DNA from 3 places in the Streptomyces cynarae genome. Region 2 is predicted to be linked to each of the others. Evidence: riboswitches for the same ligand, from Rfam matches in the RefSeq annotation. Region 2 holds a riboswitch; each other region holds the start of a gene.

Region 1 (10,274 bases), 600 kb from region 2:
TCCGTGAACTCCTGTGCCCGTCCGACGAGATCGTCGGCGGGCGCGAACGTCTCGCCGACCGGGTGTGCGCGCTGCGGGACCACGGGGAGGGCGTCCTGGTGATCTCCGGTACGGACGCGGAGGCGCTGGCCGCCGCGGACATCGCGGTCGCGGTGCCCGACGCGCCGGGCGCCGAGGCTTCCTGGTCGGCGGACCTGGTCTGCGCGGACGGTCTTCGGGACGCCTGGCGCATCCTGCGCGCGGTGACCGCGGCCCGCGAGGTCTCCCGGCGGTGCGTCCGCCTGGCGCTGGCGGGCTCCACCACCGGAACCCTGCTCGCCCTCGTCGGCCGGAGGCACGGCGTCCTGCGCGCCCTCACGCCGGTGCACGTCACGAGCCTGCTGGCCCTGCTGTGGTCCACCAGGGCGGCGCGACGCGCGTTGCGGTGAGCTTCACGTGTCCGCCCGTGCGTGCGGGGCCGATGCCGACCGGCTCGATTGCTCCGCGGTTGCCGTAGCCCGGCTCCGTGGGCGGGAAGTACGCCTTGCGCCCACGGATGAGATGAGCTCCCGTCTCCCGGGCTGCCTCAGGCTCCGGTGACGTCGATCACTGCCAGGTTCTTCTTGCCCCTGCGCAGCACCAGCCAGCGACCGTGCAGCAGCTGGTCGGCCGTGGCCACCGCGTCCTCGGAGGTCACCTTGACGTTGTTCACGTAGGCGCCGCCCTCCTTCACGGTGCGGCGGGCGGCCGACTTGCTCGCCACCAGGCCGACCTCCGCGAAGAGATCGGTGACCTGGCCGAGTTCGCTCACCTTGGCGCTCGGGAGCTCGGAGACCGCGGCAGCCAGCGTCGCCTCGTCGAGTCCGGCGAGTTCGCCCTGCCCGAACAGCGCCTTCGACGCGGCGATCACGGCAGCGCACTGGTCGGCGCCGTGAACCAGCGTGGTCAGCTCCTCGGCGAGCGCACGCTGCGCGGTACGGGCCTGCGGTCGCTCCGCGGTCACCTTCTCCAACTCCTCCAACTCCTCACGGGACTTGAAGGAGAGGATGCGCATGTACCGCGAGATGTCCCGGTCATCCGTGTTCAGCCAGAACTGGTAGAACGCGTACGGCGTGGTCATCTCCGGGTCGAGCCAGAGCGTGCCGGTCTCCGTCTTGCCGAACTTGGTGCCGTCCGCCTTCGTCATCAGCGGCGTCGCGAGCGCGTGCACCTCGGCGTGCGGCTCCAGGCGGTGGATCAGATCGAGACCGGCCGTGAGGTTGCCCCACTGGTCACTGCCGCCCGTCTGGAGCGTGCAGCCGTACCGCCGGTACAGCTCCAGGAAGTCCATGGCCTGGAGCAACTGGTAGCTGAACTCCGTGAAGCTGATGCCCTGCTCGGACGCCAGGCGCTGGGCGACCGAGTCCTTGGTGAGCATCTTGTTCACCCGGAAGTGCTTGCCGATGTTCCGCAGGAACTCGATCACGGACAGGCCCGCGGTCCAGTCCAGATTGTTGACCATGGTCGCCGCGTTGTCGCCCTCGAAGGAGAGGTACGGCTCGATCTGCGCGCGCAGCCGGCCCACCCACTGGGCGATGGTCTCCGGGTCGTTCAGGGTGCGCTCGGCGGTCGGCCGCGGGTCGCCGATGTGGCCGGTCGCGCCACCCACGAGGGCCAGGGGCCGGTGCCCCGCCTGCTGGAGTCGGCGTAGGGTGAGCACCTGCACCAGGTGGCCGACGTGCAGGCTGGCCGCGGTGGGGTCGAAGCCGCAATAGAACGTGACGGGGCCATCCGCGAGAGCCTTGCGCAGTGCGTCCTCGTCAGTGGACTGGGCGATCAGCCCACGCCACATGAGCTCGTCGACGATGGCCGTCACGGTCCTGTGTCTCCTAGAGTCGCGTGTGTCAATGTGGCGGCCAGTGTAGTGCTCCGACCGGATTTCTGCGTTTGTGCTGCTCAGCAGCAGCGCGGTGCAGGAGCGCCGGCCAGGTCACCCGCATCCGGGAGTGTCCTGGATCACACGGCCCCGGATTTCTACGCCTGTGCGCGCGGGGAACGTCCCTCCCCTTCAGCCCGCCGTCAGTTCCGTCAGTTCCGTCAGCGGCAGCGTGTGCTGGGTGTGGACCACCTTCGCGCGCAGGTAGCGCACGTTCTGGGCCGTGGTGAAGACGCCTGTGGGGACGCGGTGGGTGACCGTGAGACCGAGGTCGCGGAGCTGTCCGGCCTTGTCGGGGTTGTTGGAGAGCAGGTCCAGGGCGTCGATGCCGAGCGCGCGGAGCATCTGCGCGGCGGCCGTGTAGTCGCGGGCGTCCTCCGGCAGGCCGAGCGCGGCGTTCGCCTCGTAGGTGTCCAGGCCCTGGTCCTGGAGGGCGTAGGCGTCGAGCTTGTTGTAGAGGCCGATGCCGCGGCCCTCCTGGCGCAGGTAGAGCAGGACGCCGCCGTGCTCGGCGATGCGCTCCACCGCCTCCCGCAGCTGGGGGCCGCAGTCGCAGCGGGCCGAGCCGAAGACATCGCCGGTCAGGCACTCGGAGTGCAGCCGCACCAGCGGCGGCCGCCCGGCGGCCACCTCGCCGAGGACCACGGCCACGTGCTCCTGTCCGTCGGCCAGGCCGTGGAAGGTGACCAGGTCGGCGGTGACCGTGTAGCCGTCGCCGAAGCGGAGCGGGACCGTCACCCGGGTGCGGACGGTGGCGGCCGGAAGGTCGGCACCGGGCATGTCGGCAGCGAGCAGCTCGGTGGCGGGAAGAACGGCGCCGGGCAGGTCGTTGGCGGGGAGGGGGACGGCCAGGGCGGCTGCGGGCAGCCCCGCCGTGTGCGGGGCGGTTGTGTGCGGGTCGGCTGTGTCACCGGTGTCACGGGAAGGGGCGGTCTCGTGTGCGTCGCGCATGGCTGTCGTCTTTCTCCTGGCCGACGATGGCGGGTGCGGAGGATGCGCTTCGCCCTTCGGCCTCATGCTTCAGATTTGAAGCACAACCTCGGCCGAGACTCTATCCCTGCTTTAAACTTCAAGCAACTCTGTTTTCCTGTGTCACCTGTCGCCCGTCGCCTGAGTCACGGCGTGGACGAACGCCGGCGCCACGGCAGCTCGCCGCACGCCGACCGCTCCTCGTCCTGCTGGAGCGCCTCCGTGATCCGGGAGCAGATCGCCTCCAACTGGGCCACCTGCTCCTCGGTGAGGTGGTCGAAGACGGCTGAGCGGACGGTGTCGACATGACCGGGCGCCGTACGCTCCAGAAGCGCCCTGCCGTCCTCCGTCAGGATCGCCACGCTGCCGCGCTTGTCGGTCGGGCAGCCCTCCCGGCGGACCGTGCCGTCCTTCTCCAGCCGGGTGACCGCGTACGTCAGCCGGCTGCGCGTGATCTTCAGCGCCTCGGCGAGGTCGGTCATGCGCATACGGTGGTCGGGCGCCTCGGAGAGGTTGGCCAGGACCGAGTAGTAAAGGTGCGGCATGCCGGCCTGCTGCTGGAGCTGCCGGTCGATCGCGTCCTCCAGGAGCCACGACGCGGCCAGGTACGAGCGCCAGGCACGCAGTTCCTCGGGGGTGAGCCAGCGGGTCGTCATACTGACAGTGTAGTTATTGTTTAAAAGTTGAACCAAGCTGCCCGTTCACCGGATCGTTCGTCCCGAACCCAGGAGCGTCGCCATGGCCCGTCCCTACGTCCTGTTGTCCGCCGCCGTCTCCCTCGACGGCTTCCTGGACGACACCGGGCCCGAACGGCTGCTGCTGTCCGGCCCGGAGGACTTCGACCGGGTCGACGAGGTGCGGGCGGGCAGCGACGCCATCCTCATCGGCGCGGGCACGCTGCGCACAGACAACCCCCGGCTGCTGGTCTACTCGGCCGAGCGGCGTGCGGCCCGCCTCGCCGCCGGGCTGCCGGAGTATCCGCTGAAGGTCACGGTCAGCGCGTCCGGGGACCTCGATCCCGAGGCCCGCTTCTGGCACACGGGCGGCGCGAAGACCGTCTACACGACGGACAAGGGCGCCCGGCGGCTGAGCGGTCTGCTGCCGGCGGACGTGGAGGTGGTCGCGCTCGGACCGGACGTGGAGTGGCGGGCCGTGCTCGACCACCTCGGGGACGTGAAGGGCGTACGGCGGCTGATGGTCGAGGGCGGCGGGAGCGTGCACACGCGACTGCTCCAGCAGGGGCTCGCGGACGAGGTGCAGCTCGTGGTGGCGCCGCTGTTCGTGGGGGAGCCGGACGCCCCGCGGATGTTCGGGCACGGCGCGTACCCGCCGGGGCGGATGCGGCTGGTGGAGACACGCGCGGTCGGGGACGTGGTGCTGATGCGGTACGTGCCCACCGCGCCCGGCGCCGGGAGGCTCGCCTCGGCCGCGGACCGGCGGTGGCTGGAGGTGGCCTGCGAGCTGGCGGCCCATTGCCCCCCGTCGGAGACCGCCTTCAGCGTCGGCGCGGTGGTCGTCGCGGCCGACGGCACGGAACTTGCGCGGGGACACTCCAGGGAGGGCGGCGACCCGGTGGTGCACGCCGAGGAAGCGGCGCTGGCGAAGCTGGACCCGGCGGATCCGAGGCTGGCCTCCGCGACGGTGTACAGCAGTCTGGAACCGTGCTCCCGCCGCGCGTCCCGGCCCGCGCCCTGCGCCCGGCTGATCATCGAGGCGGGGGTGCGGCGGGTGGTGACCGCCTGGCGGGAACCGGACACGTTCGTCGCGTCGGCTGACGGGAACGCGGTGCTGACCGCCGCCGGAGTGGACGTGGTGCTGCTGCCGGAGTACGAGGACCGCGCCAAGGCCCCGAACGCCCATCTGCTGCCCCCGGCCGCCCGTTCCTGACGGCCTCGAAGGGGGCCGAGCAGCTCCGCGTACGGCCGGAAACCGCTGGTGGGAGGCGCGGGGGCGAAACCCGTGCACTACCTGTCGCGCGCATGGCGTACACTGGAATCACCGACGCGGGGTGGAGCAGCTCGGTAGCTCGCTGGGCTCATAACCCAGAGGTCGCAGGTTCAAATCCTGTCCCCGCTACTGAAGGCCGAGGGCCGGAGTCCGAAAGGACTTCGGCCCTCGGTGTTTCCCGGCCCTCTTCCACCCACTGGCGGCTACTCCGCCCGGCCCACAGCGGTCGCCCCCCGCCGCCCTTCCGGGAAGCCTGGACGGGTGGTGCAGCGAGCAGGCGAGCGGTGGTCATGGGAGCAGGAAGATCCGGACGAGCGGCGTGGGCCCGATGGGCCCCGTGAGGAGAGGGCCGAGGACCACGAGCGGTCGCGCGGGCGTCTTTCCGACCGTCACGACGGGTCGGGCGGGCGTCTCTCCGACTGTCACGACGGGTCGGGCGGGCGTCTCTCCGACTGTCACGACGGGTCGGACGGCCGTCTCTCCGACCGTCACGACCGGTTGGACGGCCGTCTCCCCGACCGCAGCAACCGGTCCGGCGGGCGTCTCCCCGACCGCGAGGACCGCCGGCCCGGCAGTCGCGGCAGACCCGGCAGACCCGGCCGGCTCGCCGGAGCCGCCGGAGCCCCCATGCCCGATCCCGACACCCCCCTCCCCGCCCCCGGCACGAGGACCGTTCCGGTTCCGGCGTACGGAGGGGCCGAGGCGGAGGCCGTCACGGAGGCCGAGGAGCGGCGGATCTCGTACGCGCGGGCCTTTCTGCGGGCCCTGCCCTGGCTGCTGATCGTCGCCGGGGTCTGCTTCGACCTCTTCGCCCCGTCCGACTACACGGCCGGCCCCCTCTTCACCGCCGCGCCGCTCGTCGCCGCACCCCTGTTCTCGTTGCGCGGCACCGTCCTCACCGGCACGGCGGCCGTCGTCGTGGTCTTCGGGGTCCACCTCGGGCTCGGCGTGCTCGGGAAGGCGGGCGAGGTCACCGAGGTGGCCACGGTCGTCACCGTCGCCGCCCTCGCCGTCCTCATCAACGTGCTGGTCCGCCGCAATGTCGCCCGCCTCGCCTCCGCCCGCCAGATCGCCGAGGCCGCCCAGCGCGCGGTGCTGCCCGAGCCCGCCGCCCGGATCGGTGGGCTGGACATCGCCGCCCGGTACGAGGCCGCCCAGGCCGACGCGTTCATCGGCGGCGACCTGTACACCGTCCAGGACTCCCCGCACGGCGTACGGCTCGTCGTCGGCGACGTACGCGGCAAGGGCATGGGTGCCGTGACCGCCGTGGCCGTCGTGATCGGCGCCTTCCGGGAGGCCGCCGAACAGGAGCCCACGCTCGAGGCCGTCGCCCAGCGCCTGGAGCGGGCGCTGTCACGCGACCGCGCCGGACGCGAGGGGCCCGACGTGTACGAGGGGTTCACCACCGCGGTCCTCGCCGAGATCCCGCACGGCTCCGGCGTCGTCCGCATCGTCAACCGAGGCCACCCAGCCCCGCTGCTCCTGCTCCCGGACGGTTCCCTGCGAGAACTTCAGGCCCGCGAGCCCGCCCTGCCGCTCGGCATGGGCGACCTCGGCGTCTGGCCCGACCGGGTGGAGGAGTGGGACTTCCCGCCCGGCTCGACGCTGCTCTTCCACACCGACGGCGTCTCGGAGGCACGGGACGCGCACGGCCGGTTCTACGACCCCGCCGTCCGCCTCGCCGGACGGGTCTTCTCCGGCCCCGGCGCCCTGCTGAGCACCGTCACGCGCGAGGTCGCCCGGCACACCGGTGGCCGTGGCACGGACGACATGGCCCTGCTGGCCGTGCGCCGACCCGGCCGCCCCCTGAGCGCGGTCACGACGAGTGAGTGAGCCGTGCCCCTGCGCATAACAACTGACATACTGTCAATATCTGTGAGGCCGCTGAGGCGGAGGCGACTCGCCCGATTTCCTCCGTTCGGGCCGTGTAAGTCCTGGCCGGCGGCCTGAACGGATCTGCCTGAACGGCTTGGAATCCAGGCCCCGCGTCTATTAACGTTCGATAACGCAGCGCGGTCGTCCCAGCCGTCACCGAAGGCGGCTCCGTGCGCGCCTGCCGAATCCCGCGAGGGAACCGGGGAACCACCACCTTGGGGTGAATCACGCGGATACCGCCGTGTCGCACGGCCGGTATACGCGCGTAGGAGACCTTCCTGCTCCGAACCCGTCAGCTAACCCGGTAGGCGAGACGGAAGGAAAGGAGTGCGCCCACGTGGCGTTCAACCGGCCTGCCCAGAGCACCTCGTTCGCCCCGAACAGTACGCAGACGCTCGACGTCGCACCCGGTATCGACGAGGGCCCCTGGGAGGAGTGGAACCCCACCGAGGACTCCATCCGCTCCGTCCGCGGCCGGCACCGCGTCGCCAAGCAGCGCGGGGGCGGGCTGGCCCGCAGCTCCACCGTCCTCGGCGTCGGTGTGATCGCCGCCGTCGGCGCGGGCGGCATGGCCACCGCGCAGTCCGGCAAGCCGCCGGTGTCCATATCCCTGCCGGACCTCTCCTCGGTCACGGAATCCGCCAAGGCGCTCATCGGCGAGGACTCCGGCGCCCCCAAGAGCTCGGCCACCGCTCTCAGCAGCGTCGGCCGGACCGACGCCGGTGATGCCACCGCCGCCACCGGTTCGAAGGGCGCGGGTGAGGCGCTGCGCGCCCGGATCATGCAGCAGGCCGAGTCCCAGCAGGACCGGATCGCGCAGAAAGCGGCGCAGGCCGCCGAGGACGCAGCGGTGAAGAAGGCCGCCGCCGCGGCGGTCAAGGCGCAGGACGACGCGCAGGCCAAAGCCGCCGCCGAGAAGAAGAAGGCGGAGGAGGCCGCGCGGCTCGCCGCTCTCGCCCGGCAGTTCACGTTGCCGACCTCCTCCTACACCCTTACCTCCCACTTCGGCGACGCCGGTGCCATGTGGTCCTCCGGCTTCCACACCGGCCTGGACTTCGCCGCGCCCACCGGCACGCTCATCAAGGCCGTCCACAGCGGCACGATCACGGAGGCGGGCTGGGCCGGCTCGTACGGCTACCGCACGATCCTCACCCTCGACGACGGCACCGAGCTGTGGTTCTGCCACCAGTCGTCGATCAGCGTCACGGTCGGGCAGAAGGTCAGCACGGGCGACGTCATCGGCCGCGTGGGCGCGACCGGCAACGTCACAGGGCCGCACCTGCACCTGGAGGTCCACCCTGACGGCGGCGCCGCGATCGACCCGCTGGCCTGGCTGCGCGGCAAGGGCCTCAACCCCTGACCCCCACCCCCGCGAAGAGCGCGTTCGTTTGCAAGATCTTTGCGGGCTTCCCGGAAGACACCGGCCCGGTCCGGGCGCTGACACAGAGCATGACTTCTCTTCGCAAGCTGGGTTCTTCCGATCTCGAGGTCTTCCCGCTGTCCCTCGGCGGCAACGTCTTCGGCTGGACCGCCGACGAGACGCAGTCCTTCGCCGTCCTGGACGCATACGCGCAGGCGGGCGGGAACTTCATCGACACGGCCGACTCGTACTCGGCCTGGGTGCCGGGCAACGAGGGCGGCGAGTCCGAGACCATCATCGGCAAGTGGGTGAAGGCGCGCGGCAACCGCTCCGACGTGGTCATCGCGACCAAGGTCAGCCAGCACCCCGACTACCAGGGCCTGACCGCCGCCAACATCAAGGCCGCGGCCGACGCGTCCTTGCGCCGTCTGGGCACCGACTACATCGATCTCTACTACACCCACTTCGACAAGCCGGAGGTGCCGGTCGAGGAGATCATCGGCGCGCTCGACGAGCTGGTGAAGGCGGGCAAGGTGCGCGCCATCGCCGCCTCCAACATCTCCGCCGAGCGCCTCCAGGAGTCCCTGGACTTCTCGGACCGCGAGAACCTGGCGCGGTACGTGGCGCTGCAGCCGCACTACAACCTGGTCTCGCGCGACACCTACGAGGGTGCCCTGCAGGACCTCGCCTCCCGGGCGGGGCTCGCGGCGGTTCCCTACTTCGCGCTGGCCTCGGGCTTCCTGACCGGCAAGTACCGGCCGGGTACGACGGTGGAGTCGGCGCGCGCGGAGGGCGCGGCCAAGCACCTCGCGACCGAGCGCGGACAGCGGGTCCTGACGGCCCTGGACGAGATCGCCGAGGCCCGGGGCGCCGAGATCCCGACGGTGGCCCTCGCCTGGCTGGCGGCCCAGCCGACCGTCGCGGCACCGATCGCCTCGGCGCGGACGGTGGAGCAGCTGCCGGCGCTGCTGGCCGTGGCGGACCTGACGCTGACGGACGAGGACGTGGCGAAGCTGACGGAGGCGTCGGCGTAGCACGGCAGACGGCGGAATCGGGCGGTGCCGAGCCGGCGCCAACTCCTAGGAGCGATAGGGGTTGTACTCCGGATACGGCGCCGCCGGACCGTACTGCGGCATCGCAGGGCCGTACTGCGGCGCCACGGGACCGTACTGCGGCGCCACCGGACCGTACTGCGGCATCGCAGGGCCGTACTGCGGTGCCGCCGGGCCGTACTGCGGCGGGCCCTGGAAGGACACGTGTCCGTACCCCGGCCACACCGGCGGAGCCACCGGTGCCGTCGCACGTGCCGCATGCGCCAGCGCCGGCCGCGCCACCTCCCGGCGCGCCCACAGCTCGGTCAGCAACTCCCTTTCCCGTACGACGAAATCGGCGCCCGCGCGGCCCATGCGTCCCCGGTGACGCAGGAACGCCAGGGACGTCGCGTACGCCTCGTACCGCGCGACCGACCGCGCCGCGTCCTTTCCGAAGTGCTGCCTCGCGTACTCACGGGCCAGCCGCCGCGCCCGCATCGAACCGAGCACGAACGGCTCCACCGGCCCCATCCACCCGGCGACCACGTAGGCGGGCAGTTCCTCCCGCACCGTCCGCAGCTCCCGCTGCCGCGTCCAGATGACCAGCCAGGTCAGCAGCCCGAACGCGGGCACCATGAACGACGCGTACACCGCGAAGAACCCGTACTGGCCGAACGTGGACGACCCGTTCCACATGGAGTGCATGCCCATCGCGAGCAGCAGCCCGCAGAGCGGCGTCAGCACCCGCCGGACGTGCTGGCGCTCCGCGGACAGCGCGGCGATGCCGAAGCCGATGCCGGTGAGCACGGTGAACAGCGGGTGTGCGAAGGGCGACATCACCACGCGGACGAAGAAGGTCGCGGCCGTGACGGACGCCAGCCCGCTTCCCCCGCTCATCTGGTCGGTGCCGAAGGCCGTGCCCAGGTAGAGGACGTTCTCGGTGAAGGCGAAACCGGTGGCGGTGACGCCGGCTATCACCACTCCGTCGACGATCCCGGTGAAGTCCCGTCTGCGGAAGAGGAAGACCAGCAGCACGGCCGCGGCCTTCGCGGACTCCTCCACGATCGGCGCTATCACCGTCGCGCCGAGCGTGTCGGCGCTGTGCGGATCGGCGGTCGCGGTCGCTATCCACCGGGTGGCGAAACTGTTGGCGACGATCGCGATGAGCGCGGCGGCGCACGCGCCCCAGGCGAAGGCG
Region 2 (10,274 bases):
AACCCGGCGCGCTCCAGCTGGGTCACCGTGGTGCCGATGGGGGCCAGTTCGCCGTCGGGGAAGACGTAGGCGTCGATGAACGCGTCGACGGAGTACGCGGACTCGTCCTGCTCGGGACGACGGGCGATCTGGTGGTTGAGCAGCCGCCCGCCGGGCTTGAGCAGGGCGTGCAGAGCGCGGGCGTACTCCAGGTATCTCTCCGCGCCGACGTGTTCCGCCATGCCGATGGAGGAGATGGCGTCGTAGGGGCCGTCGGCGACGTCGCGGTAGTCCTGCACCCGGATCTCGACGCGGTCGGTGAGTCCCTCGTCGGCGACCCGCTTGCGGGCGTAGGCGGCCTGCTCCTGGGAGAGGGTGACGCCGACGACGCTCACGCCGTGCTCGCGGGCGGCGTGGATGGCCATGGACCCCCAGCCGCAGCCGACGTCGAGGAGGCGCTGACCGGGCTTCAGGTCGAGCTTGCGGCAGACGAGTTCCAGCTTGTCGCGCTGGGCGTTCTCGAGGGTGTCGTCCGGCGATTCCCAGTAGGCGCAGGAGTACACCATGGACGGGCCGAGGACGATCTCGTAGAAGTCGTTGCCGACGTCGTAGTGGTGGCTGATGGCGCGTTTGTCGGTGCGCCGGGTGTGCAGGTGGCCGCGGACCCTGCGCGCCTCCTCACGGGGCGGTGCGGGCGGCGGGAAGGGCCCGGCCAGCTTCACGAGTCCGCGGACGGCGGCGCGGACCTCGGGGTCGCGGAGCGCCTGGGTGAGGGTGCGGGCGTCCTCGCCGCGTTCCCAGATCAGGCCGGCCATCAGGTCGAGGGCGGTGTACAGGTCGCCGTCGATGCCCAGGTCCCCGGCGACCCAGGCGCGGGCGAGGCCCAGTTCGCCCGGCTTCCACAGCAGGCGGCGCAGGGCGCGGCGGTTGCGCACGACGAGGACGGGAGCGCCCGGAGGCCCTGCCTCGGAGCCGTCCCAGGCGCGGACGCGCACGGGGAGCGGGGCTCCCACGATCTGTTCGACGAGGCTCTTCAGCCGCGGCGCGGCGTCTGCCATGGTGCACACCTCCGTGACGGGGGATCCCGGAATGTCCGACACCACGTAAACACCTGCGGGGCTCTGACGCAGTCCCCCGTTGGCGTTACGGCTGTGCAAAATGCCTGCGCACACCGCGGCACGGGCGGGCCCGACCACGCGAAGGGGCCGCCCGCACCACGGATGGCGGGCGGCCCCTTCGGGCGTCGTCGGTGACCTGAGGTCAGGAGGCCTTGGCCTTCTCCTCCGACTTGGGCGCGGCGGCGACCGGGGCCGGCTTGGCGGCCTCGTAGAACTCCTCGCGCGGGGACTCGATCGCGCCGAGCGAGACGACCTCACGCTTGAGGAACATGGCGAGCGTCCAGTCCGCGAAGACGCGGATCTTCCGGTTCCAGGTCGGCATGGCCAGACCGTGGTAGCCGCGGTGCATGTACCAGGCGAGGCGGCCCTTGAGCTTGATCTTCATCTTGCCCATGACGATCATCGCGACGCCCTTGTGCAGGCCGAGGCCCGCGACCGCGCCCTTGTTGGCGTGGCTGTAGTCCTTCTGCGGGAAGCCCCGCATACCGGAGACCACGTTGTCGCCGAGCACCCTGGCCTGGCGCAGCGCGTGCTGGGCGTTGGGCGGGCACCAGGCGTTCTCCACACCGGCCTTGCGGGCGGCGAGGTCGGGCACCTGGGCGTTGTCACCGGCGGCCCAGATGTAGTCCGTGCCCTTGACCTGGAGCGTGGGCTCGCAGTCGACGTGACCGCGCGGGCCGAGCGGCAGCCCGAAGCGGGCCAGCGCCGGGTTGGGCTTGACGCCCGCGGTCCACACGATGGTGTTGGAGTCGACCTCGAGGCCGTTCTTCAGCACCACATGGCCGTCGACGCAGGACTCCATGGAGGTGGACAGGTAGACCTCGACGCCGCGGCCCTCGAGGTGCTCCTTGCCGTACTTGCCGAGCTTGGGGCCGACCTCGGGGAGGATCTTGTCGGCGGCGTCGACGAGGATGAAGCGCATGTCCTCGCGGGACACGTTCTTGTAGTACTTGGCCGCGTCCCGGGCCATGTCCTCGACCTCGCCGATGGTCTCGGCACCGGCGAAGCCACCGCCGATGAAGACGAAGGTGAGCGCCTTGCGGCGGATCTCCTCGTCGGTCGTGGAGTCGGCCTTGTCGAGCTGCTCGAGAACGTGGTTGCGCAGACCGATGGACTCCTCGATGCCCTTCATGCCGATGCCCTGTTCGGCGAGGCCGGGGATCGGGAAGGTGCGGGAGACCGCGCCGAGCGCGATGACCAGGTAGTCGAAGGGCAGCTCGTACGCCTCGCCGACCAGCGGGGCGATCGTGGCGACCTTGCGGTCCTGGTCGATGGTGGTGACCCGGCCGGTGAGGACCTCCGCCTTCGGCAGCACGCGTCGCAGCGGGACGACGACGTGCCGGGGGGAGATGCTGCCGGCGGCGGCTTCGGGGAGGAAGGGCTGGTAGGTCATGTACGAGCGCGGGTCGACGACCGTGACGGTCGCCTCGCCGTAGCGCATCTTCTTCAGAATGCGACGAGCTGCGTACAGGCCTACGTACCCACCGCCTACTACGAGGATCCTGGGACGCTCCGTGGTGCTCATGCCATCGAGTATCCACCCGCCTCAGGGGGGTGGCTCGTGCGCCCCTTCACAAGCTCGGGTGGGGTATCTGCTACACTCCGCCGCCCACGTGACCGAGGTCATGGTGCCGGGCAGCGGGCCCCGGGAGGAACTGTCCGTTGTCAAGGCCGCGTGAGCTGCCCTTCCGGATTCCGAAGCGCCCCGCCGGGGCTCCGCACAGGGCCTCTCCGACCCCCTCGGGACACCCTCCGACACGCTGGCGCGAGGAGCCTCGGAGGCCCCATGAGCCACACGGACGGCCCAACGGCCGCGAATCGTCGCCCAGCAGGGGCGTTTCTCTTGTGAAGAACTTCACGAAGTTTTCCGGCGGCCTGTCGGCCGGGGGCCGGAAAAGCCCCGGGAACCGTGCTCATACGTTACCCAACCTGCTCAGGGGAGGCTACCGGCGAGTAGAAAAATCTCGGTATGAGGACACGTGAGGGGCCGTCAGGGGGGTGGCGAGAAGGAGGAGTCGGGCTCGGGGCCGCAGCGCGCGGAGTGGGTGCGGGCCGCTCGGGGGCTGGAGGCCGGGATTACTCGTCCCCGCCCGTCCCGTCCCCGGGGGCTGTCGTCCCCTGGCCGCCGCTGAGGCCACTCGCTGGGGACGGCTCAATCGGGGCGGCTCGTTGAGGACGGCTCGTTGAGGACGGCTCGCTGAGGAGGGCTCGTTGAGGACGGCTCGCTGAGGAGGGCTCGTTGAGGACGGCTCGCTGAGGAGGGCTCGTTGAGGACGGCTCGCTGAGGAGGGCTCGTTGAGGACGGCTCGCTGAAGCGAGGCATGGACGCGCCGCACCGGCCAGGCCGACCCGCGGGCACAGGGCCCCGCGGCGGCGAGCCGGCGCCGTACGACCGTACGGAAGATCCGGGTGCGGAAGCACGGCTCCGGCATCGGCCACCGCGCCGGTCGAACGACCACCCCACCGCCGGGGGGCGGCGTTGGTTACGCGATCGACCAGGCGATGCCGTCGAGGATGTCGTGCTCGCTGACCACGACCTCCGTCGCGTCGATCCGTTCCATGATCGCCAGCAGTACGAGCGCGCCCGCGCCGATGACGTCCACCCGGCCCGGGTGCATCGACGGGATCGCCGCACGCTCGGCGTGGGTGGAGTGGAGCAGCGCACTCGTGATCTCACGGACCCGGTCGCGGGAGATCCGGGAGTGGTGGATCCGCGTGGAGTCGTACTCCGGGAGGTCCTGGGCGATCGCCGAGACCGTGGTGACCGACCCCGCGAGACCCACCAGCGTGTGCGCCTCCCGCAGCGGCACCGTCTGCTCCGCCAGGTCCAGCGCGGCCTCGATGTCGGACCGTATGGCCGCGATCTGCTCCTCGGTCGGCGGGTCGGTGACCGCCCCGTCCCGCACGAGGTGGCGTTCGGTCATACGGACACAGCCGATGTCCACGGACCGCGCGGCGCGCACGTGGCCGTCGCCGACGACGAACTCCGTGGAGCCGCCGCCGATGTCCACCACCAGGAACGGTGTGGCCAGATCCGTGCGGCCCATCAGCTCCCGGGTCGCGCCCGTGAAGGAGAACTCCGCCTCCTGGTCGCCCGAGATGACCTCCGGCTCGACGCCGAGGATGTCCACCACGCCGCGGACGAACTCGTCCCGGTTCTCCGCGTCCCGGGAGGCGGACGTGGCGACGAAGCGGATCCGCTCGGCGCCGTGCTTCCTGATGACCTCGGCGTACTCCCGGCAGGCGGCGAACGTGCGCTCCAGCGCCTCGGGCGCCAGGCGTCCGGTGCGGTCCACGCCCTGCCCCAGCCGGACGATGGTCATCCGCCGCTCCAGGTCGACCAGCTCATCGGTCCTGCCCGCGCCAGAGGCGCTGTCGGACACGGTCGCGTCCGCGACCAGGAGCCGGATGGAGTTCGTACCGCAGTCGATGGCGGCGACCCGCGTCACTTGGTGTCCTCCTCGGAAACCTCGGCCCCCACGCACGACCCCTTGCGCCACCACTCCGGCAGCATCGCGACGGCCTCGTCGCCGAGCGGGTTGACGCCCGGTCCGGCCGCCAGGGAGTGCGCCACGAGGACGTGCAGGCACTTCACCCGGTCCGGCATGCCGCCCGCGCTGGGGAAGCCCTCCAGGACCTCGATGGCGTCGCGGCGGGCGATGTAGTCCTCGTGCGCGGCGCGGTAGGCGGCGGCCAGTTCCGGGTCCGTGGCCAGGCGCTCGGTCATCTCCTTCATGACGCCGTCGGCCTCCAGCGTGCCGATCGCGGAGGCGGCCTTCGGGCACGTCAGGTAGTACGTCGTCGGGAACGGGGTGCCGTCGGGGAGCCGCGGCGCCGTCTCCACGACGTCCGGCTGCCCGCAGGGGCACCGGTGCGCGATCGCGCGCAGCCCCCGCGGGGGGCGCCCGAGCTGCTGCTTGACGGCCTCGACGTCCGCGTCCGTCGGCTCGGTGCGCGGGGTGGGCGGCGGAGGGGTTTCCATGGCTCTCTTTCGGGCTGTCTTTCTCATGGGTGCGTAGGGGTGCGGGGGGATGCGTCCGGGCGCGTGACGGGCGCGTCAGGGCGCGGTGCGCTCACCGGTCGGACCGTCGGCCCTGTCCGCCTTGTCGGCCCTGTCCACCGCGTCCCAGAGACCGGCGTACCAGGGGCGTACGGCCGTCGTCCGGTCCGCGCGCGACGGCTTGACCGCGTCCGGGTCGATCATGATGTAGCCGGTCTCCCCCGGCATCACATAGTGCAGCCGCTGCCGGATCTGCTGCTTCGCGTAGGCGTCGTCCTGCCAGCGCGCCTTCAGGTCACGCAGCTGTTCGACGCGCTTGCGGGCCTGCTCCTGCTGCCGCTCCAGGTCGGCGATCTCGCCGCGCTGGGAGACGTACTGCCGCATCGGGTAGGCCAGCGCCACGATCAGCGAGCACAGGACGAGGGCGAGGAGCGCGGCGCGGCCGGTGAGCCGGGAGCGGCGGGCCTGGCGCCGGGTCTGGGAGCGGTAGACCCGGGCGGCCGTCTGCTCGCCGAGCAGCCTGAGCCTGGTCGCGGTGGAGAACCGGTCGCGGTCCTTCCCGGCCATGTCTCCCGCCTCCCCTTCACACGCGCGTACGTCCCCGCACACGGTACGGGACCGAGTACGGGGACGTACGTACGACCGGCCAAGCCTTGCTCGGGCTTGTCCCAGCGGCTTGCTCCGGCCTCGTCTCAGCCCTTGAAGCGCGGGAAGGCCGAGCGGCCGGCGTACACCGCGGCGTCGTCGAGGATCTCCTCGATGCGCAGCAGCTGGTTGTACTTGGCGACGCGCTCGGAGCGGGCCGGGGCACCGGTCTTGATCTGGCCGCAGTTGGTGGCGACGGCCAGGTCGGCGATGGTGACGTCCTCGGTCTCGCCGGAGCGGTGGGACATCATGCACTTGAAGCCGTTGCGCTGGGCCAGCTCGACGGCGTCCAGGGTCTCGGTCAGCGAACCGATCTGGTTGACCTTGACCAGCAGGGCGTTGGCCGCGCCCTCCTCGATGCCGCGGGCGAGACGCTCGGGGTTGGTGACGAACAGGTCGTCGCCGACCAGCTGGACCTTGTCGCCGAGCTTGTCGGTGATGACCTTCCAGCCGGCCCAGTCGTCCTCGAACAGCGGGTCCTCGATGGAGACGAGCGGGTAGGCCGCGACGAGCTCCTCGTAGTACTCCGTCATCTCGGCGGCGGAGCGCTCCTTGCCCTCGAAGAGGTACTTGCCGTCCTTGTAGAACTCGGAGGCGGCGACGTCGAGGGCGAGGGCGATCTGCTGGCCGGGGGCGTAGCCGGCCTCCTTGATGGCCTCGAGGATCAGGTCGAGGGCCTCACGGTTGGAGCCGAGGTTCGGGGCGAAGCCGCCCTCGTCGCCGAGGCCGGTGGCGAGGCCCTTGCTCTTCAGGACCTTCTTCAGCGTGTGGTAGACCTCGGTGCCCCAGCGCAGCGCCTCGGAGAAGGACTCCGCGCCGATCGGGGCGATCATGAACTCCTGGATGTCCACGTTGGAGTCGGCGTGCGAGCCGCCGTTCAGGATGTTCATCATCGGCACCGGCAGCAGGTGCGCGTTCGGGCCGCCCAGGTAGCGGAACAGGGGCAGGTCGCTGGCCTCGGAGGCGGCGTGGGCGACGGCGAGGGAGACGCCGAGGATCGCGTTGGCGCCGAGGGAGCCCTTGTTGTCGGTGGCGTCCAGGTCCATCATCGCCTGGTCGATCAGGCGCTGCTCGGTGGCGTCGTAGCCGACCAGCTCCGGGCCGATCTGCTCGATGACGGCGAGGACGGCCTTCTCGACACCCTTGCCCTGGTAGCGGTTCGGGTCACCGTCGCGCAGCTCGATGGCCTCGAAGGCGCCGGTGGAGGCGCCGGACGGGACGGCGGCACGACCCGTGCTGCCGTCGTCGAGGCCGACCTCGACCTCGACCGTGGGGTTGCCTCGGGAGTCCAGGATTTCCCGGGCTACGACGACGTCGATGGACGGCACGAGCATCTCCTTCTTGGATGTGACGCTGGAAGTGCGGGGCTGTGTGCCTTGCGGCTGTGCCTTGCGACTAGAGCCTAACCGCCCCGGGCTGTCGGCCGGCCTACCGACCGTCCCGTGGACAGGGTGACGGTACACATTGTTCCTGTCCGGAACAAAGGGTCGGGGGGAAAGTGAGGTGAAATCCGCGCGGCCGGGCGGCGAAGCGGCCGGACGACAAAGGGGCCGGACAGCAGAAAGCCCCGCTCCGGCGCGTACGGGGGAACACGCACCGGAGCGGGGAGCCCGTGGGGACGGGGGTGGAGCCTCACGTGACCCCACGGTGGGGTCACGCCCGGGAGGGGCCTGTGGCCCGGCTACCGGGTGGCTGTCACTTCAGGTGCAGCTGCTGGCCCGGGTAGATCAGGTCGGCGTCCTGAATGATGTCCTTGTTCAGGTCGAAGAGCTTCTTCCAGCCGCCCTGGACGTGGTGGCTCGCGGCGATCGAGCTGAGGGTGTCGCCCTTGACCACCTTGTACTCGCCGTCACCCTTCTTGACCTTCTGGCCGGTCGGGGTGGTGACGGTCTTCTTCGGGGCCGGGCGCTGCGCGGAGCGGTTGGCGGCCTGCTGCTCGGTCGAGCGGGTGGTGGTGCTCTTCGGGGTGGCGCTCTTCGCGCTGCTCGAGGAGCCGCCGGCCGCGGAACCGTTGTACGTGGCGCTGGTCAGGCCCTTGCCGCACACCGGCCAGGCGCCCTTGCCCTGGCCCGCGAGGACCTTCTCGGCGACGGCTATCTGCTGGCCCTCGGTGGCCAGGTCGGCGCGGGAGGCGTAGGCGGTGCCGCCGTACGCGGCCCAGGTGGAGTTGGTGAACTGCAGACCGCCGTAGAAGCCGTTGCCGGTGTTGATGTGCCAGTTGCCGCCGGACTCGCACTGGGCGACGGCGTCCCACTGGGCGGCGGTGGCCGCGGAGGCGTTCCCGGCCGCGAGGAGCGGGCCGGCGATGGCAGCGCCGGCGACACCGGCGAGCGCGATGGCACGGGTGGCCTTGGACGAGCGGCGGTGCTTGCCGTTGCCGGAACACAGCATGGTTCGTTCCCCTCACCGACGCCTGCGAGGTGAGCTGTCGGGTTCGGGCCGGTTGAGTTGCCCGGCCGTGCCCCTTGCGAGACACGGCTTCACCCCGAGCCGCTTCCGGTCAACTCCCGGACGCGGCGCCTACCTTGGGTCCCCCGCTCCTGCCTACGGCGCTTGACGCGACGACTGTTCCCGTACGGCCGCTGGCAGGATTCGGCGTTGCGACCGCGGGGGCTCGCTGTGGCGAGCGATCACGACCGTAAGCAGTCGATCGCCGGAATTTCAAAGACGATCAGGGCTTATGAGACTCATATCTCACTTTCACCAAACAGGACATTCACCGCGAAGTGGGTCGCGAACTTCCGCCACACAAGGGGCAGTTCAGGACGACCCGCCGACCGGACCGGCGTCGAGCGCAAGGCTCTGACCGGGGAGGATGAGGTTCGGGTCGGCACCGACCGTCTGCTTGTTCACCTCGTACAGCGCCGCCCATCCGCCGCTGAGGTCAAGGGAGTCGGCGATGGACGACAGATTGTCCCCGGGGCGAACGGTGTACGAGCCGTCGACGGCGTCGCGCGCGTCCGCGGTGCCGCGTGAGGCGTGCCGGCCGGACCCGTCCGACGCACGGCCGTCCGCGGCACCCTCTTCGGCGTTGTCGCCGCGATGGCGACCGGCACCCGAGGTCTCGGTCGAACTCACCCCCGGCAAGCCATTCTTCTGTGCCGACTCGTCCGACTCGTCGCTCTTCGTCGCCGCCGTCGGCGCACCCCCGGACCGCTGTGCGCTCTTGGTGGTGTCGGCGGTCGACGCCCCGGACGAGGGCGAGGACGAGGAGACTGAAGCGGACGAAGAAGGCGACGGAGTGGCCGACGCGGATGATCCAGACGAGTCGGACAGGCCGGAGTCGAGACCGGAATCAAGGCCGGAGTCGAGGCCGGAATCGGAGGACGATCCGCCGCCGGACGACGAGTCCCCGGCGAGACCCGTGTCGACGTCGGCGGAGCCGGAGTCCTTGCTCAGGCCGTTCAGCAGGCCGCAGGTGCCCCAGGCCCCGACGCCCCGGGCCGCCAGGACCTTCTCGGCGACGGCGATCTGCTGCGAACGGCTCGCCTGGTCGGGGCTCGGCGCGTAGTCGAGACCGCCGTGCTTGTCCCAGTCGTCCTGCGTCAACTGCAACCCGCCGTAGCGGCCGTTGCCGGTGTCCGCGCTCCATGAGCCGCCGCTGACGCACTCCGCGACCTGGTCCCAGGTGGTGCCGGTGGCCGCGCTCGCGCCGGTGGCGCCGAGCAGCGGGATCGCGATCGCTGATCCGGTCACCCCTGCCGCGACGAGGAGAGCCGGAGCCTGACGGGGGCGACGGTGACGACCGTTCCCGGAGAGCATGCGGTTGCCTTTCACACGACAGCATCGACCGACGCGACGGCCGTGGCGTGCGAACCGCCGCGTTGCTGCGTGAACGTATCGGCACTAGATCGCTTGTCACAAGTTAATGCAGCGTAGATCACGTGAAGATCACAGAGGTGAGATCCTGTCACCTTCTTGTGACCATCGGCGTGTTCGCCGTGTCATGTCCGGCTGTCGGCGGGACGTTCGTGACCTTTCTCCGGTACCGGGGTGAACGCCACGGGCAGCGTGCGCAGGCCCCGCATGATGAGTCCGCCGCGCCAGCGCAACGCGGACTGGTCGACCGCGAGCCGCAGGTCCGGCAGGCGGGTCAGGAGCGTGGCGAGCGCCGTCTGTCCCTCCAGGCGGGCCAGGGGCGCGCCCAGGCAGTAGTGGATGCCGTGCCCGTACCCGAGGTGCTGGTTGTCGCGGCGGGAGAGGTCGAGGACGTCCGGGTCGGCGAACCGCGCCGGGTCCCGGTCCGCGGCGGCCAGGACCACCAGGACGGGGTCGCCGGGGGCGATGTCCTGCCCGCCGACGGTGAGCGGCCGGGTGGCGAACCGCCAGGTGGCCAGTTCCACCGGGCCGTCGTAGCGCAGCAGCTCCTCGACGCCCGTCTCGAGCAGGTCGCGTTCCCCGGCGGCGAGCGACCGCTGCAGACGGGCCCGCTGCCCGGGGTGCCCGAGAAGCGCGAACGTGCCGTTCCCGATGAGGTTGACAGTGGTCTCGAACCCGGCGAAGAGCAGGATGAAGGCCATCGCGGCGGCCTC
Region 3 (10,274 bases), 1.6 Mb from region 2:
GGCCAGGCGGGTGTCAACTGGATGTCCGTGCACACCGGCATCGACTTCCCGGTGGCGTACGGGACGACGGTGATGGCCGCGACCGACGGCACCGTGCAGACCAAGTGGAACAGCGCGTACGGCAACATGCTGATCCTGACCGCCAAGGACGGTACGCAGACCTGGTACTGCCACCTGTCCAGCTACCGGGTCCCCGCCGGTACGACCGTGAAGGCCGGTCAGCCGATCGCGTACTCCGGCAACTCGGGCAACTCCACCGGCCCCCACCTCCACTTCGAGGTGCGCCCCAGCGGAGGCGCCGCGATAGACCCGCTGCCGTGGCTGCGCAGCCACGGGCTCGACCCGACCTGACCGACTCGGCTCGACCGACCGGCTCCCCGAACGACTGGTTGTCGACCGGCTCACCAGACCGACCGGCTCCGCGGCGAGCCCCCGCCGTTCAGCGAGGGCCCGGAAGCGGGGCTACAGCTTCTCCACCGGCGCGTACCGCAGCAGCAGCCGCTTCGGCTTCTCATCCCCGAAGTCGATCGTCGCCTCCGCGTTCGACCCCGTGCCCTTCACAGCGACGACCGTCCCGAGGCCGAACTGGTCATGGGTGACACGGTCGCCCACCGCCAGCGAGACCACCGGCCGCTCCGTCGCCCCGCCCCGGCGCGTGGCGAACCCGGACGCGCCCGCTGCCGACGAGCGCGAACGGGACGACGACAGCGAGGCCGCCACCCCCGAGAGCGGCCCGGACGACGGCGCCGCGAAGGAACCACCCTTCCGCTTCCACTCCACGTGCTGCTCCGGGATCTCCTCCAGGAACCGCGAGGGCGGGTTGTACGACGGCTGGCCCCAGGCGCTGCGCATGGCCGACCGCGTCAGGTAGAGCCGCTCCCGCGCACGCGTGATGCCGACGTACGCCAAGCGCCGCTCCTCCTCCAGTTCCTTGGTCTGCCCGAGCGCGCGCATGTGCGGGAAGACGCCGTCCTCCATGCCGGTCAGGAAGACCACCGGGAACTCGAGGCCCTTCGCGGTGTGCAGGGTCATCAGCGTGATGACGCCGTCACCCTCTTCCCCGTCGGGAATCTGGTCGGAGTCGGCGACGAGTGCGACCTGCTCCAGGAAGTCGGCCAGAGTGCCGCCCGGGACGGCAGCCCCTGCGGTCTCCGCTCCCTCGCCGCGCTCCTGTTCGAACTCCAGGGCGACGGCGGCGAGTTCCTGAAGGTTCTCGATCCGGGTCTCGTCCTGGGGGTCGGTCGAGGACTGCAACTCGGCGAGGTAGCCGGTGCGTTCGAGGACGGCCTCGAGGACCGTGGCCGGTCCGGCGCCCGACTCCACGATCGTGCGCAGCTCCTCCATCAGCGTGTTGAACCGCTTGACCGCGTTGGTGGAGCGGGCCGCCATGCCGTACGCCTCGTCGACGCGGCGAAGGGCCTGCGAGAAGCTGATCTTCTCGCGCTGGGCGAGGGCGTCGATCATCGCCTCGGCGCGCTCGCCGATGCCCCGCTTGGGCACGTTCAGGATGCGCCGCAGCGGCACGGAGTCCTCCGGGTTCGCCAGCACCCGCAGGTAGGCCAGGACGTCCCGGACCTCCTTGCGCTCGTAGAAGCGGACGCCGCCGACGACCTTGTAGGGCAGGCCGACGCGGATGAAGACCTCTTCGAAGACACGGGACTGTGCGTTGGTGCGGTAGAAGACGGCGACGTCCCCGGCCTTGGCCTCGCCCGCGTCCGTGAGGCGGTCTATCTCGTCGGCGACGAACTGCGCCTCGTCGTGCTCGGTGTCGGCGACGTAGCCGGTGATCCGGGCGCCGGCGCCCGCGTTGGTCCACAGGTTCTTCGGACGGCGGGACTCGTTGCGCTCGATGACCGCGTTGGCGGCGGAGAGGATCGTCTGCGTGGAGCGGTAGTTCTGCTCCAGCAGGATCGTCGTGGCGTCCGGGTAGTCCTCCTCGAACTGGAGGATGTTGCGGATGGTCGCGCCGCGGAAGGCGTAGATCGACTGGTCGGCGTCGCCGACGACGCACAGCTCGGCGGGCGGGACGTCGTGCTCGTTGGGCGGGACGTCCTCGTCGTGCGCGCGGGTGCCCACGAGTTCGCGCACCAGGGCGTACTGGGCGTGGTTGGTGTCCTGGTACTCGTCGACGAGGACGTGGCGGAAACGGCGGCGGTAGTGCTCGGCGACGTCCGGGAAGGCGCGCAGCAGATTGACCGTCGTCATGATCAGATCGTCGAAGTCGAGCGCGTTCGCCTCGCGCAGCCGGGACTGGTAGAGCGCGTACGCCTGGGCGAGGGTCTTCTCGAAACCGTCGGCCGCCTGGGCGGCGAAGTCCTCCTCGTCGATCAGCTCGTTCTTCAGGTTGGAGATCTTGGCGCTGAAGGACTTGGGCGGGAAGCGCTTGGGGTCGAGGTCCAGGTCACGGCAGACGAGGGCCATCAGGCGCTTGCTGTCGGCGGCGTCGTAGATGGAGAAGGAGGACGTGAAGCCGAGCCTCTTGCTCTCCCGGCGCAGGATGCGGACGCAGGCGCTATGGAAGGTCATCACCCACATCGCGTTCGCGCGCGGGCCGACGAGCTGCTCGACCCGCTCCTTCATCTCGCCCGCGGCCTTGTTGGTGAAGGTGATCGCGAGGATCTGCCCGGGGTGGACGCCCCGCTCGGCCAGCAGGTACGCGATGCGGTGGGTGAGCACACGCGTCTTGCCGGAGCCGGCGCCGGCCACGATGAGCAGCGGGGAACCGGCGTGCACGACGGCCGCGCGCTGGTTCTCGTTCAGCCCCTCCAGCAGCGCCGCCATGTCGACGGCAGGGCGGTGCGTGCCGTTGCGGTAGTACGCGTCCCTGTCCGGTGGCAGGTCGAACTTCCCGCCGAACAGATCGTCCGGAACAGGCTCCGGAGCGTGCTGGTCCTCGGGCGGCGGGGGCTCCTCCTCGTGGGCCGGAGTGGCCTTGAGGTCCGCCAGGAAGCTGTCGTCAAAGAGGCTGCTCATCGCTCTCCGAGTCTAGGCCGCCCCACCGACAGCCCGCCGCCACCCCGGAAACTCCGCCTCGGAAGCGACCGCCCGGGCCATTGCCACCGGCAGGAATCACCCGCTCACCCTGCGCGCCCGGAAAGCGCTGCCGGCGTGAAGGTCACAAAAACGTATCGGGCATATCACGCATCAACCTTCACAGCAGCCACACCAGTTGGCTACCGTGCCGGGCGGGTCGTACGACCACCACCGGCGAACGTCGCCGGGCCGTGCGGCCTCCGCCGAGTCCGGTGCCCGATGGACAGCCGGAGCCGGGGACCCAACCGACCTTGGGGTGAATCGGCCGGCCGCCCTGCGCGGCACGGCCGTAGGGCACACCTTCCGGAACCACCCGCCCGAACCCGACAGCTAACTCGGTAGGCGGACTACGGAAGGAGACGCCTTTCATGGCGCCGCACCGCAAGGCGCGCCCCGCGGGCACGCGTATCGCCGGCATACGGACCCCCGCCCTGGCGACGGCAGCCCTCACCTCCGTGGCCCTGCTCTCGCAGACCGCCAACGCCGCGCCCTCCGCCGACGGCGGGCCCAGCGTCGAGGAGGTCGAGAAGAAGGTCGACGACCTCTACCGCCGCGCCGAGTCCGCCACCGAGCAGTACGACGCGGCGAAGGAGAAGAGCGACCAGCAGCGGGGACGCGTCTCCGCGCTCCTCGACGACGTCGCAAGACGCACCCAGAAGCTCAACGAGGCGCGGGACCGGCTGGGTTCGTTCGCCGCGGCGCAGTACCGCACCGGGGAGGCGGCCCCCGACACGGCCACCTTCCTGCTGGCCGACACGCCGCAGGACTACTTCGACCAGGCCCAGCTGATGAGCCGGCTCACCAGCCGTCAGAAGGAAGCGGTCGACGAGTACGTCACCGAGCAGGCCGCGACGATGAGGAAGCGGCAGGAGGCCACCGAGAGCCTGCGGTCGCTCACCGAGTCGCGGCTGAGGCTCCGGGCGGCCAAGGCGGAGGTGCAGAAGAAGCTCGCCGACGCGCGGGACCTGCTGTCCGAGCTGACCGCGCAGGAGAGGGCACGGCTCGCCGCGCTGGAGAAGAAGAAGCAGGAGGAGGCGCAGCGGCAGGCGCAGGAGTTGGCGCGGCAGCAGGCGGCACAGCAACAGTCGCCCCCCACGGCCCCCACCACCACGACGACCGGCTCGCCGGGCTCCCCCACGGGGGCCACGGACTCCATAGACCCCTCGTACGCGACGAAAGCCGCCAAAGCGCTGGCGTTCGCCCGTGCCCAGATCGGCAAGCCGTATGTGTGGGGCGCCACCGGGCCCGGCTCGTACGACTGCTCGGGCCTGACCCAGGCCGCCTGGAAGGCTGCCGGGGTGTCACTGCCGCGCACCACCTACGACCAGGTGAACGTGGGCACGACGGTCCCGCTCGCCGACGCGCAGCCCGGTGATCTGATCTTCTTCTACGACGACATCAGCCATGTCGGCCTCTACATCGGCAACGGCATGATGATCCACGCGCCGAAGCCGGGGGCGTACGTCCGCGAGGAGTCGATCTACTACGGGGGCGCGCCGATCATCCACAGCGTGGTGCGCCCGGCCTGACCCACGCTCGCCGAGCAGGTGCGCGTGGGGACGCCCGCCGTCCGGCACGCGCGCGTGGGGTTGTTTTCCGTCCTCGCGCGCGTGCCCCCGTACGCAACCCGTGTGCGCGTCCCTAGCATCGGGCGCATGTCAGGCACCTCCGCGCTGCGCACCTGGTGGGCGCCGCGTCCGCCCGCCACCGGGTCCGCCGTCATGGCGACCGGCATCCTGTCGGTCGGGCTCCACCTGACCGGCCAGCAGATCCTCTCCCGCCTCGCCCTGGTCCTGGCGGGTGCCGCCTGGCTGGGGCTCGCCGCCGACATCGCCCTGCAACTGCTGTGGGACCGGGAGCAGTGGCGGGCCCGGGCCGGCTCGCCGGCCGCGCTCACCATGGTGCCGGCGACCACCGTGCTGGGCTCAGGGGTGTCCGCTCTGAACGGGCAGCCGCTCGCCGAGGCACTGCTCGCACTGGCCGTGGTGCTCTGGGCCTGCCTGGTCCCGTTGACCGTGCCGGACTGGGAGCGCCGGATGCCCGGCGCGGTGTTCCTCGGGTGCGTGGCGACGGAGGGGATCGCGATGCTCGGGGCGGTGCTCGCGGCGGCCGAGGGGGTGGCCTGGCTCGCCCACACGGCGCTGGTGTTCTTCTGGTTCGGGCTGGTGTTCTACCTGATCGGGCTGGGCTGCTTCGACCCTCGGCAGGTGGTGACCGGGCCGGGCGACCAGTGGATCTCAGGTGGCGCACTCGCCCTCTCGGCGCTGGCCGGTTCGCAGCTCATGAGCGCCGCGCACAAAGGGCCCTACTTGTGGAACAACGACGACAGCGGCGTCCTGCGCGGTGTGACCGTCGCCCTCCTCGTCCTCGCCCTGGCCTGCTACGTCGTCCTGGCGGTGGCGGAGGTGCTGCGGCCCCGGTTCCGCTACGACGTCCGGCGCTGGTCGACCGTGTTCCCGATGGGGATGACGGCGGTGGCGGCGCTGTCCGTCGCCTCCTCCGTCGGCGTGCCGTGGCTGCGCGGCCTCGGCCGGGTGTTGCTGTGGATCGCGGTGGCCGCCTGGCTCCTGGTCCTCGCCGGAGCGGTCGCGTCCGCCGTGGACGGCGTCAGGTCCAGAGCACGGCGATGAAGATGTTCGCCAGGGTCGCGGCGCCGACGAGGCCGAAGAGGGGCTTCTCGACGGTCTCCTCGTCCCGCTTCACATAGACCAGGCCCAGGATGACGATCAGCAGGGCCAGCTTGATCCCGATCTTGATCGTGTTGACCGAGTGGTGGTCCGCCTGGTTGAGGCCGACCAGCGCCACCCCCGTGACCAGCATGGTCAGCGCGCCGTGCAGCATGGCGGGCACGAAGCGGGCCGTGCCCTTGCCCAGCGCCTTCATCTGGGTGAGGAAGCCGCCGAGGAGCGCGGCGATGCCGACGATGTGCAGCCCGACGAAGAGGTGGATGAGTACGTCCATGGGGCCGGAGCCTAATCAGCGCGTCTGTGCCCGCTGACACCGCCCCGGCGGATGTGACGCCGCTCGCTCGGCCCTCCGGATCGGCCGCATATATGCGCCCTATAGCACTCGACGGCCGCCCGGTGCGCCGGATGCGCCGCATTGGTCATCGCAGAGCGTGAAGACGGCGACCCGGCATCGGGATCGCGGTCACATACGGTCACCGTCAGTCCGGTCGGGCCACTTCCGTACATCCGGTCACCATCGCATCACGGACGGGTTTAGCGTCCTCCCCCAGGTGCCCGGCTCCCCATCGCCGCCCGGGCCAGGGGCGGCCGTCGGGCACCACCGCCGAGAAGGTCCGGCGGCGGCCTGTTCCCCCTGTGCGGACCGCCGCCGGACGCGTGACACCGCCCGCGGCCCCGGCGGTCGTACGAAAGGACGTGACGTCCAGGTGGCAGCGCACCGCAAGCCCAGACAGCGTTCGCTCGGGGGCGGCACGGCCCGCACCGCCGCCACGATCGCCCTCGCGGGAGCGGCTACCGCGACCGGTTTCGACGGCACGGGGCACGCCGAGCCGCCCCTCTCGCCGGCCCAGGTCAAGGCCAAGGTCGACAAGCTGTACCAGGAGGCGGAGGCCGCCACCCAGAAGTACGACGGCGCCGAGGAACAGGCGGAGGCGGCGCAGAAACGGCTGAACGCCCTGCGGGACGAGGCGGCCCGCCGCACGGACCGGCTGAACTCCGCCCGGGACGCCCTGGGTTCCTCGGCGGCGGCGCAGTACCGCGACGGGGGCCTCGACCCCGCGGTGCGGCTGCTGCTCTCCTCGGATCCCGGGCAATACCTCGACAACGCCGCGTTCGCCGAGCGCGTGGACAACCGCCAGGCGGCGGCTGTGACGCGCGTACGCGACCAACTGCGGGAGATCGAACGGCTGCGCGGTGCGGCACGGGTCGAACTGGCCTCACTGGCGTCCCGGCAGGCGGAGCTGCGGCGGCAGAAGCGGACGATCACCGAAAAGCTGGGCGAAGCACGACAGCTGCTGTCCCAGCTCACGCAGGGACAGCGGGCAGGGGCCTCGGCGGACGGGGGCGCGGGACGGACGTCGCGGTCCGTGGGGCGCGATCTGCTGGGCGCCGTGCCGCCGCGACAGCGACGGCCGAGGCGCCGGACGCCCGGGCGGCGGCCGCGGTGGCGTACGCGTACGGCAAGCTCGGCAGCCCCTACGTCTGGGGCGCGACCGGACCGAACGCCTTCGACTGCTCGGGACTGGTCCAGGCCGCGTACCGCTCGGCGGGCATCTCGCTGCCCCGGACGACCTACTCCCAGATCGGCGCGGGCCGGCGCGTCCCGCGCTCCGAACTCCTCCCCGGTGACCTGGTGTTCTTCTACTCCGGGATCAGCCATGTGGGGATCTACGTCGGCCACGGGCAGATGATCCACGCCCCGAACCCCTCGGCACCGGTCCGCCTGGCGCCGATCGACGAGATGCCGTTCGCGGGAGCCACGCGGGTGGTGTGATCCGGAGGTCCGTGCTCACACCAGCCGGCGTGCCGTCGCCCAGCGTGTCAGCTCATGCCGGTTCGACAGCTGGAGCTTGCGCAGGACCGCCGAGACATGGGACTCGACCGTCTTCACCGAGATGAACAGCTGCTTGGCGATCTCCTTGTACGCGTAGCCGCGGGCGATGAGGCGCAGGACCTCGCGTTCGCGCTGGGTGAGGCGGTCCAGGTCCTCGTCGACGGGCGGCGCGTCGGTCGAGGCGAAGGCGTCCAGGACGAAGCCGGCCAGGCGCGGGGAGAAGACGGCGTCGCCCTCCTGGACGCGGAAGATGGAGTCGATGAGGTCCGAGCCGGTGATCGTCTTCGTCACATAGCCGCGGGCGCCACCGCGGATCACGCCGATCACGTCCTCGGCCGCATCCGACACCGACAGCGCCAGGAACCGCACCGGCTGCTCGGGGTCGGCCGTCAGCGAAGCGCAGCGGCGCAGCACTTCCACCCCGCCGCCACCCGGCAGGTGGACGTCGAGAAGGACGACCTCGGGGCGGGTGGCGATGATGACGGCTACCGCCTGGTCGACGTCGGCCGCCTCACCGACGACCTCGACGCCGGTCAGCTCCGTCTGCCCGATCTCGGCCTGGACTCCCGTACGGAACATACGGTGGTCGTCGACGAGTACGACCCGCACCCGCCGGTCCGCGTTTCCACCGGACACCGCGGCCTCCCCGTTCGCGTCGCTCATGACGTCGTCTCCGCCCTCTCCATCTCCAACTCGACCTCCGTGCCGCCGTCGGGCACCGCGCGCAGTCGTGCCGTGCCGCCGTTGCGCTCCATACGGCCGATGATCGATTCTCTGACACCCATGCGGTCGGCGGGTATCGCGTCGAGGTCGAAGCCGGGCCCGCGGTCGCGGACGGACACGAACACCGTCCTGCCCTCGACCTCGGCGTAGACCTGGACGGCGCCGCCCTCGCCACCGTACTTGGCGGCGTTCACCATCGCTTCGCGCGCGGCCTGCATCTGTGCGCCGATCCGTTCGTCGAGGGGGCAGTCGCCGACGATGACGACCTCTATGGGGACGCCGTGCTTGTCCTCCACCTCCGCCGCGTTGCGCCGGACCGCCTCCGCCAGGGTGTCCGGCTCCTCGGCCTCGTCCTTGCCGGTGCCCTCCGGTTTGTACAGCCAGGCGCGCAGGTCGCGCTCCTGGGCGCGGGCGAGGCGGCGCACCTCGTTCGCGTTCTCCGCGTTGCGCTGGATCAGGGTCAGGGTGTGCAGCACCGAGTCGTGGACGTGGGCGGCGACCTCGGCGCGCTCCTGGGCGCGGATGCGCATCAGGCGCTCCTCGGACAGGTCCTGGGTGATCCGCACCAGGTACGGTCCGGCGAGCAGCGTGATGCCGACGAGAACCGCCAGCGCTGCCTGGAGGACCGAGCCGAGGTGGGCGGCGGAGCCCTGCAGTACGAACATGCCGGAGACACCCGCGGTGACCAGCAGGACACCGGCCGCGGCACGCAGCAGGGTGAGCGTGCGGCGGCGGCTGCCGACCTCCATCCAGCGGGCCCGTCGCGCGTTGTCCGCCTGGCGCCAGACCAGGGCGACGCCCGCGGCGACGAGCACGGCCGGTATGAGGTAGACCTTGGCGACGCCGTCGAGCTTCATGCTGCCCACGAAGGTCAGCGCGACGACGACCATCAGGAGCAGAGCGACGATCTGCCCCCGGTCGGGCTTGCGGGCGACCAGTCTGCGGCGGCCGTGGGGTGAGGTCTCGGTGCCGACCAGGGACGGGGCACGCCGTTCGTCGACACCGCCGACCCCGAGCGGGACGAAGAACCAGAACGCCGCGTACAGCAGCGCGCCGAAGCCGTGTGCCAGGAACAGGCCGACGAAGACGAGGCGCACCCAGATCACGGGCAGCCCGAGATGCCCTGCGAGCCCCCGCGCCACGCCCCCGAGCCAGCGTCCGTCGCTGCTGCGGTAGAGCTTGCGCGGCGGCCGCGGATCGACGAGGGGCAGGGTTGCGGCGTCCGGCATGCCAACGATGGTCACACGACCGGACCGGCCGGGCATCAGGGTCGGCCCCTTAGACACCCCTGATCTTCGAATGACGGGTGATCGAACACTTCCCCCGGCAGCCCGTCAGGGCAGATTTCAGGGTTGGGCCAGGGTCGTCCCGACTGCCGCCCGGCGCCCGCGGCGGCGACCATGGACGCATGACAGATCAGCAGCACGCGGCAGCGGGGCACGGCCCTGGTGCGGGGCACGCCTCCACCGCGGGGCGCGGCCCCGGCGGGGAGCGGGGTGGCCGGCCGCCGGGGGACGGCGCGCCGGGCGCCGCCCCGCAGCACGCCGTGCCCGCGTCCGGCCCTGCCGGGTCCGCTGCGAACGAGGAGCCGCGCGCGCGGGCGGGCGCGGACGTGCGGCAGGATGCGGCCGTGCGCGAGAACGGAGGCGAGGACGCCGGCATGGGCCAGGACGCGGGCGGACACCGGGAGCCGGGCGCCCGCACGGGTGCGGCCGCGCGTGAGCGGGCCGGGGCCGGGAAGGACATGCCCGGACGCGGCGGAACCGCCACGTCCGACCACGCGGCGGTGGCCGAGGAGCCGGGCCGGTTCCGGCGTGACCGGCGGCACAAGATGCTGGCGGGGGTCTGTTCGGGCCTGGCCCGGCAGTGCGACATGGATCCGGCGATCTTCCGGATCGTGCTGGCGGTGCTCTCGGCGGCGGGCGGCCTCGGCCTCATCTTCTACGGCTTCGTCTGGCTCCTCGTGCCCTACGGGGACGAGGAGGAGAACGAGATCC

The links. Region 2 has a riboswitch for cyclic di-AMP ahead of N8I84_RS17025 (LysM peptidoglycan-binding domain-containing protein). Riboswitches for the same ligand answer to the same signal wherever they lie in the genome.
Region 1: it holds a riboswitch for cyclic di-AMP, as region 2 does, so the genes downstream of both, N8I84_RS19645 (M23 family metallopeptidase) here and N8I84_RS17025 (LysM peptidoglycan-binding domain-containing protein) in region 2, are expected to answer to the same signal.
Region 3: it holds a riboswitch for cyclic di-AMP, as region 2 does, so the genes downstream of both, N8I84_RS24425 (C40 family peptidase) here and N8I84_RS17025 (LysM peptidoglycan-binding domain-containing protein) in region 2, are expected to answer to the same signal.

Annotation. Positions count from the first base shown of each region.
Region 1 covers NZ_CP106793.1:4,288,402-4,298,675, reverse strand. The annotation lists gene N8I84_RS19680 (heavy-metal-associated domain-containing protein) at 1-428, shown strand, start outside; gene tyrS (tyrosine--tRNA ligase) at 566-1,834, opposite strand; gene N8I84_RS19670 (GTP cyclohydrolase II) at 2,027-2,674, opposite strand; gene N8I84_RS19665 (MarR family winged helix-turn-helix transcriptional regulator) at 3,010-3,519, opposite strand; gene N8I84_RS19660 (dihydrofolate reductase family protein) at 3,602-4,750, shown strand; tRNA gene N8I84_RS19655 (tRNA-Met) at 4,866-4,939, shown strand; gene N8I84_RS19650 (PP2C family protein-serine/threonine phosphatase) at 5,438-6,643, shown strand; cyclic di-AMP (ydaO/yuaA leader) riboswitch at 6,855-7,011, shown strand; gene N8I84_RS19645 (M23 family metallopeptidase) at 7,023-8,045, shown strand; gene N8I84_RS19640 (aldo/keto reductase) at 8,135-9,079, shown strand; gene N8I84_RS19635 (PrsW family intramembrane metalloprotease) at 9,125-10,274, opposite strand, start outside.
Region 2 covers NZ_CP106793.1:3,689,253-3,699,526, forward strand. The annotation lists gene N8I84_RS16995 (SAM-dependent methyltransferase) at 1-1,037, opposite strand, end outside; gene N8I84_RS17000 (NAD(P)/FAD-dependent oxidoreductase) at 1,240-2,622, opposite strand; gene N8I84_RS17005 (Ppx/GppA phosphatase family protein) at 3,581-4,546, opposite strand; gene N8I84_RS17010 (DUF501 domain-containing protein) at 4,543-5,079, opposite strand; gene N8I84_RS17015 (FtsB family cell division protein) at 5,155-5,664, opposite strand; gene eno (phosphopyruvate hydratase) at 5,790-7,076, opposite strand; gene N8I84_RS17025 (LysM peptidoglycan-binding domain-containing protein) at 7,438-8,133, opposite strand; cyclic di-AMP (ydaO/yuaA leader) riboswitch at 8,138-8,304, opposite strand; gene N8I84_RS17030 (LysM peptidoglycan-binding domain-containing protein) at 8,503-9,504, opposite strand; gene N8I84_RS17035 (cytochrome P450 family protein) at 9,687-10,274, opposite strand, start outside.
Region 3 covers NZ_CP106793.1:5,304,042-5,314,315, reverse strand. The annotation lists gene N8I84_RS24435 (M23 family metallopeptidase) at 1-351, shown strand, start outside; gene pcrA (DNA helicase PcrA) at 463-2,973, opposite strand; cyclic di-AMP (ydaO/yuaA leader) riboswitch at 3,225-3,393, shown strand; gene N8I84_RS24425 (C40 family peptidase) at 3,402-4,562, shown strand; gene N8I84_RS24420 (tellurite resistance/C4-dicarboxylate transporter family protein) at 4,689-5,663, shown strand; gene N8I84_RS24415 (hypothetical protein) at 5,641-5,994, opposite strand; partial or broken gene N8I84_RS24410 (NlpC/P60 family protein) at 6,428-7,494, shown strand; gene N8I84_RS24405 (LuxR C-terminal-related transcriptional regulator) at 7,510-8,217, opposite strand; gene N8I84_RS24400 (ATP-binding protein) at 8,214-9,506, opposite strand; gene N8I84_RS24395 (PspC domain-containing protein) at 9,686-10,274, shown strand, end outside.